Linked DNA regions of Prochlorococcus marinus XMU1419. The protein of the gene in region 1 binds, or shares a complex with, the protein of each later gene. Links are inferred from orthologs where the notes say so. Each region holds a gene or a part of one and is shown in the gene's direction. Other genes may lie near its edges.

Evidence for each region. The genes of interacting proteins can lie anywhere in the genome.
Region 2: the proteins of rpsG (region 1) and tig are in contact, whole or in part, in a crystal structure (PDB 3GTY), measured with the Thermotoga maritima proteins. The link is inferred for Prochlorococcus marinus XMU1419 from one-to-one orthologs. Residues at the interface, in WP_004081843.1 of Thermotoga maritima: Lys34, Lys52, Lys55, Glu59, Arg62, Gln63, Glu66, Asn67, Lys69, Val71, Arg95, Ala109, Lys110, Lys111, Gly112, Arg113, Pro114, Glu117, Glu121, Ile124, Ala125, Tyr127, Asn128, Asn129, Thr130, Gly131, Lys135, Asp139, Arg142, Met143; in WP_004081061.1 of Thermotoga maritima: Glu122, Val124, Val129, Leu130, Tyr133, Glu188, Gly259, Ile262, Tyr263, Glu266, Ser270, Glu273, Gln274, Glu277, Arg308, Gln311, Ile312, Ser315, Tyr316, Glu325, Arg329, Arg336, Leu363, Phe366, Trp367, Arg373, Leu377, Arg381, Leu384, Glu387.

Annotation. Positions count from the first base shown.
Region 1 is NZ_JAAORO010000003.1:385,008-388,849, reverse strand. What follows is about bases 1-2,838. They hold rpsG (30S ribosomal protein S7), read left to right. Parts: upstream 1-1,103; coding sequence 1,104-1,574; downstream 1,575-2,838. Other genes in these bases: fusA (elongation factor G), read left to right, coding at 1,672-2,838; rpsL (30S ribosomal protein S12), read left to right, coding at 705-1,079; gltB (glutamate synthase large subunit), read right to left, coding at 1-514. Outside these bases: more of fusA, read left to right, coding at 2,839-3,747; tuf (elongation factor Tu), read left to right, coding at 3,793-3,842.
Region 2 is NZ_JAAORO010000003.1:523,724-527,180, forward strand. Bases 1-2,956 are described here. They hold tig (trigger factor), read left to right. Parts: upstream 1-739; coding sequence 740-2,173; downstream 2,174-2,956. Other genes in these bases: HA151_RS08965 (aspartate-semialdehyde dehydrogenase), read right to left, coding at 1-615; clpP (ATP-dependent Clp endopeptidase proteolytic subunit ClpP), read left to right, coding at 2,239-2,883. Outside these bases: ATP-dependent protease ATP-binding subunit ClpX, read left to right, coding at 2,989-3,457. UniProt on the Bacillus subtilis protein: Involved in protein export. Acts as a chaperone by maintaining the newly synthesized protein in an open conformation. Functions as a peptidyl-prolyl cis-trans isomerase.

The DNA of each region.
Region 1 (3,842 bases):
ACAAAAGCCTCTCAATATCTTGGTGATCTTTTTTATCTATGTATAAAATCCACTGACAGATAAATGGCGCATTTGCCTTAGCTAAAGGACCTAAGATTTCATTATTAACAGGAACTTTTCTCCAAGAAGTTTTGTTGACTCTTAATTTTTCTGCTTCCTGATCACATATTGATTTACATTCTTCAATTTTCTCTTTTTTATTTGGCATAAAAACCATGCCTAAACCTCTATTCAAGTCTTGTTTATTTTTTAGATTCAGTTCTTTTTCTAAGTATCCCCATGGAATCGAACATAAAATGCCAGCTCCGTCACCTGAGTCACTATCACCTCCACAACCTCCTCTATGCTCCATGCAACTAAGGCCCTTAAGGGATTGTTTAAGGATCCAGTTGCTTTCTATTCCTTTAATATTTGCTATAAAACCAACTCCGCACGCATCTTTCTCACCAATTATTCCATTTGGGGAATAACTATCTTGATATGGCTCAACGAATCTTTTGATACTCTCTCCCATAGATTATTTAACTTTTTTTAGTTACTTACTCCATTATAAAAATAAATATGAAAATAAATATAAAAAAAATGAATATTTATCAAAGAATTTTAATTTTACAAATTTTTCAAATAAATAATTAAAAAACTTTTAGTTAGTGCTCGTGAAAGGTTATGATGTAAGGATGATTATTTTTATTCAAATATAATAGATGCCCACCATCTCACAATTAATAGGTTCAGAAAGAAAACGTCTGACTAGGAAAACAAAATCTCCTGCATTAAAAGCTTGCCCTGAAAGACGAGGGGTATGTACGAGAGTTTATACATCTACACCTAAAAAACCTAATTCAGCTTTAAGAAAAGTCGCAAGGGTTAGATTAACTTCTGGTTTTGAAGTAACTGCTTATATTCCTGGGATTGGACATAATTTGCAAGAGCACTCTGTCGTTCTACTTAGAGGTGGAAGAGTTAAGGATTTGCCAGGAGTTAGATATCATATAATAAGAGGAACATTAGATACGGCTGGAGTCAAGGATAGACGTCAATCCAGATCTAAATATGGAGCAAAAGCTCCAAAAGACTAATTTGTAAACATCACTTTTAAAAACATGTCACGTCGTAATGCAGCAGTAAAAAGACCAGTTCTTCCAGATCCTCAATTTAATAGTCGTCTTGCTTCAATGATGATTTCTAGATTGATGAAACATGGAAAAAAGTCAACAGCTCAAAGAATATTATCTGATGCTTTTTCTTTAATAAGCGAGAGAACTGGAGGAGATGCAGTCGAATTATTTGAAACAGCTGTGAAAAATGCAACTCCCCTTGTTGAGGTAAGAGCTAGAAGAGTTGGTGGGGCAACTTATCAAGTACCTATGGAAGTACGCCAGGAGAGGGGCACAGCTATGGCATTAAGATGGCTTGTGACATTTTCACGAGCAAGAAATGGTAAAAGTATGTCCCAAAAACTTGCTGGGGAGTTGATGGATGCAGCAAATGAAACTGGTAGTGCAGTTAAAAAAAGGGAGGATACTCACAAAATGGCTGAAGCTAATAAAGCTTTTGCACATTACAGATACTAATTTCATCAAAAAGGTACTTAAGTAGTTTATTATTATTAAAGTTTACTTTTAGAGTGAACTATACTTTTCAAAAATTATTTTATTTGGAGCTTTAAAATTGGCACGCGACTTTCCCCTAGAACGAGTAAGGAACATAGGTATAGCCGCTCATATTGATGCTGGGAAGACAACAACTACTGAAAGAATATTATTTTACTCAGGTGTAGTTCACAAAATAGGTGAGGTTCATGATGGTGCCGCAGTAACAGATTGGATGGCTCAAGAAAGAGAAAGAGGAATAACTATTACTGCTGCTGCAATATCAACTAGCTGGCAAGATCACAGGATTAATATCATTGATACTCCTGGACACGTTGACTTCACTATTGAAGTTGAAAGATCAATGCGTGTCTTAGATGGAGTGATAGCTGTATTTTGCGCAGTTGGTGGAGTTCAGCCTCAGTCCGAAACAGTTTGGCGTCAAGCAGACAGATACTCTGTGCCAAGAATGGTTTTTGTTAATAAAATGGACAGGACTGGTGCAGATTTTCTAAAAGTTAATAAACAAATTAAAGATCGACTAAAAGCGAATGCACTCCCAATTCAGTTACCTATTGGAGCTGAAGGCGATCTTACAGGCATTATTGATTTAGTCGCCAACAAAGCATATCTTTACAAAAATGACTTAGGTACTGATATTGAAGAAGCACCAATTCCATCTGACATGAAGGATGAAGCTGATGAGTGGAGATCCAAGTTAATGGAGAGCGTTGCAGAAAATGATGAAGAATTAATTGAAATATTTCTCGAAACAGGAGAATTATCTGAGGAACAACTAAAAAAAGGAATAAGAGAAGGGGTTTTAAAACATGGATTGGTTCCTGTATTGTGTGGTTCGGCTTTTAAGAATAAAGGAGTACAACTTGTTTTGGATGCAGTAGTGGATTACTTGCCAGCTCCAGTTGATGTAAAACCAATACAAGGAGTTTTACCAAGTGGTAAAGAAGACGTCAGACCTTCAGACGATAATGCTCCGTTCAGTGCACTAGCTTTCAAAGTTATGTCTGATCCTTATGGGAAATTAACTTTTGTAAGAATGTATTCTGGGGTTCTTTCAAAGGGTAGTTATGTTATGAATTCAACAAAAGATGCTAAAGAGAGAATTTCTAGATTAGTCATTCTAAAAGCCGATGAAAGAGAGGAGGTTGATGAATTGAGGGCAGGAGATTTAGGCGCTGTATTGGGTCTTAAAAATACAACAACTGGAGATACTTTATGTAATACGGAAGATCCTATAGTGTTAGAAACATTATTTATCCCTGAACCAGTTATCTCTGTGGCAGTTGAGCCCAAAACTAAAGGAGATATGGAAAAATTATCAAAAGCTTTAACAGCGTTATCTGAAGAGGATCCGACCTTTAGGGTTAGTACAGATCCAGAAACTAATCAAACTGTAATTGCTGGTATGGGTGAATTGCACCTTGAGATTCTTGTAGACAGAATGTTAAGGGAATTTAAAGTTGAAGCTAATATTGGAGCTCCCCAGGTTTCTTACAGAGAAACTATAAGATCAAGTTCTACCGGTGAAGGTAAATATGCAAGGCAAACTGGAGGAAAGGGTCAATACGGTCACGTAATAATTGAGATGGAACCTGCTGAAGTCGGTAAAGGTTTTGAATTTGTTAACAAAATTGTTGGCGGAGCTGTGCCCAAAGAGTACATTGGTCCTGCTTCTAATGGGATGAAAGAAACCTGTGAATCTGGTGTTCTTGCAGGTTATCCACTCATTGATGTAAAAGTAACACTAGTCGATGGTTCATTCCACGATGTAGACTCATCTGAAATGGCCTTCAAAATAGCAGGTTCCATGGCTTTTAAAGACGGGGTTAAAAAATGCAATCCTGTCCTTTTAGAGCCTATGATGAAAGTTGAGGTCGAAAGTCCTGAAGACTTTCTTGGATCTGTAATTGGTGATCTCTCTTCTAGAAGAGGTCAAGTAGAAGGACAATCTGTTGATGATGGATTGTCTAAGGTACAGGCCAAAGTACCCTTAGCCGAAATGTTCGGTTATGCTACTCAACTCCGATCAATGACTCAAGGTCGGGGTATATTTTCAATGGAGTTCGCAAATTATGAGGAAGTTCCTCGTAACGTTGCTGAAGCTATCATTTCCAAGAATCAGGGCAATTCCTGATCTCTAAACCAAAACACTCTTAAACCCTCGATTCTTTAATTCAAAATGGCTCGCGAGAAGTTCGAAAGGAACAAACCACATGTCAACATAGGTAC
Region 2 (3,457 bases), 140 kb from region 1 along the record:
TAAAAACAAATTAAAAGCAAGGGAGTATGGCAAAACTTCACTTTTTTGAGGATTTCCTTGAAGATATTGTTCAGTTAAAAGTTTTAGTTCCTCCATCGCCAGTTGGCCTGCACCACTGACAGATTGATATGTTGAGACAATAACTCTTTGAATAGTAGAAAGTTTGTTTAATGGAGCTAAAACTAATGTCAGCAAAATGGTAGTGCAGTTTGGATTCGCTATTACCCCATCATGATTAAGTACTTCACTAGCATTAACTTCAGGAACTATAAGAGGAACATTCTTATCTAATCTGAAAGCACTTGAATTATCTATCAATAAAGCATTTTGATCAATAATGGTAGACAACCATTTTTTTGAAATACTTCCACCAGCTGAAGCCAAAACTAAATCAAGATTCTTAAATTCTTCCTTAGTTGTTTTTTTTGTAACTAATTCTTCATCTTTCCAAATAATTTTTTTTCCTTCTGACCGCTCTGATGAAAGCAATACCAATTCTGATATTGGGAAATCACGTTGTTCAAGAATTTTTAGCAATTCAGATCCCACAGCACCTGAAGAACCTAAAACAGCAACTTTTAATGGCCTATTAGGCAAATACGGAGATTGTCTCACTCTTTAAAATGATTTTTATAAATAGATTGACTATTTTTTTTACTTTATCAAAAAATTAACTTTCAAGGAAATCACATAATGTGAAATAATTAAGATTCGGCTCATAGTAATAACTTAGAAAAACATGGCTAAAGATGCACTAATAGTCAAAACAACACCTCTGCCTCAAAGTAGAATTTCATTCGAATTAGAAATACCATCTGAGACATGCAAAACGTGTGTAAATGAAACAATCACTACCATTAGTCGTTCGGCTAAAATTCCAGGGTTTAGACTTGGGAAGATTCCTAAACAAGTCTTAATCCAAAGAATTGGCATCACACAATTACATGCTTCTGCTCTAGAAAAAATCATTGATAAATCCTGGCAAGAAGCATTAAAAATCAAATCTATAGAGCCACTTAGTGAGCCAGAGTTGGTAGATGGATTTGAATCTTTACTTGCAAAGTTTAGTCCTGATAAATCACTTAAGGTTACTCTTCAAACTGATGTTGCACCCGAATTAAAACTAAAAAAATCAAAAGGACTTAGTGTTGAAATCTCAAAAACTAAATTTGATCCAAAGTCAATAGATGAAGCTCTAGAAAAATCTAGAAATCAGTTTGCAAACATTATTCCAGTTACCAACAGAGCAGCAAAATTAGGGGATATTGCTGTAGTTAGTTTCAAAGGTAAATATAAAGATTCTGGTAAAGAGATTGATGGTGGTACGAGTGAATCAATGGATCTTGAGTTAGAAAAGAACAAAATGATTCCTGGATTCGTTGAGGGAATCGTAAAGATGAAAATTGGTGATACGAAAACACTTAACCTTAAATTCCCTGAAGATTATTCTCATGAAGATTCAAGAGGCAAAGAAGCAATCTTTGAAGTAAATCTTAAGGATCTTAAGGAAAAAGAATTACCTGAGCTTAATGACGATTTTGCAAAACAATCTGGAAATAAGGAATCATTAAAAGAGTTAAAGAAAGATATTGAAAAACAACTTAAAGACAATTTTGAAAAAACTCAAAAAGATATCAAAATTGAAGCTTTACTAGATGCCTTAACAAACGAATTGGTTACTGAAATCCCAAAATCTATGATTGATATAGAAGTGAGAAATAATATTGAACAAACAGCGCAAAGGTTTGCTCAACAAGGTCTTGATGTTAAATCTACTTTCACTCCTGAATTAGTTAAGTCATTAGCAGAGTCTACAAGACCTCAGGCTGAAAAAAATGTTCAAAGAAATTTAGCTCTTAAAGCATTAGCAGAAAAAGAAAACATAACAATTAATAAAAGTGAAATTGATTTAAAAATGAAAGAATATGAAGATGCAATCTCTCAATCTTCAAAACAAATAGATATTAAAAAATTAACAGAAGTAATAAGTAACGATTTACTTAAAGAAAAATTGATAATTTGGCTTGAAGAAAATTCTGAAATAAAAGAAAAAACTACAAAAACTTCTCAAGCAACCAAAACCTCCAAAACAACAAAAGCTACAAAAACTGCAACAAAAAAAACAAAAACTACAAAAACTACAAAAACTCAAAATAAAAAAGAAAAAAAATAATTTATGAAATTTCCTACTAATTAAACAAAAACCCCTTAAATTACCTATAAGACGAAAACTAATTTGTGAACTCAGAAAAAAAACATTTAATCCAAAGCTCAATAAGTTCTTACGAAAGTAATAATAAAACTATTGCTGCTATTCCTACGGTTATAGAACAATCAGGTAGAGGAGAAAGAGCTTTTGATATATATTCAAGACTATTGAGGGAGAGAATTATTTTTTTAGGTACTGGTATTAATGATCAAGTTTCTGACTCACTTGTCGCACAATTACTATTTCTTGAAGCTGAAGATCCCGAAAAAGATATCCAAATTTATATCAATTCTCCTGGAGGCTCAGTAACTGCAGGAATGGCCATATACGATACTATGCAACAAATATCCCCTGATGTAGTGACAATATGCTTTGGAGTGGCCGCAAGTATGGGGGCATTTCTACTTTCTGGAGGAGCAAAGGGGAAAAGATTGGCTTTACCTAATTCTAGAATTATGATTCATCAGCCTCTTGGAGGTGCGCAAGGTCAAGCAGTAGAGATTGAAATACAAGCTAAAGAAATACTTTTTCTCAAGAAAACATTAAATTCGCTTTTAGCCGAACATACTGGTCAACCTTTAGAAAAAATTAATGAAGATACAGAAAGAGATTACTTTTTATCTCCCTCAGAAGCAGTCGAATATGGATTAATTGATAAAGTTATCAAAAAGTGACAAGGAATACTTATTTTTTAAGAATATGATGACGAATCGATATTTATAAGCAATCCTAGTGAATAGGGAATATTTAACACCTTTCACTTTAAAAACTTATAATCGATGGCTAAATTCGACGCCCATCTTAAATGTTCATTTTGCGGGAAATCACAAGACCAAGTAAGAAAGCTTATTGCTGGTCCTGGTGTTTATATCTGTGATGAGTGCATAGATCTTTGTAATGAAATTCTCGATGAAGAGCTACTTGATAATCAAGCGAACACTAACAACTCTCCGCAAGTAAAAAAGAAATTACCAACTGATAATCCAAAAAAATCTGTTCCTTTAGAATTAACCTCAATTCCGAAGCCATTAGAAATTAAAAGTTTTCTAGATAATCAAGTTGTTGGACAAGAATCTGCAAAAAAAATATTATCAGTAGCTGTATACAATCACTACAAGCGATTAGCTTGGAAAGTTAAAGAAGATTGTAAAAATAACAATTCAACAGATTCACAAGCAACTAAATTACAAAAATCAAATATTTTACTCATTGGCCCTACTGGAAGTGGGAAAACATTATTGGCGCAAA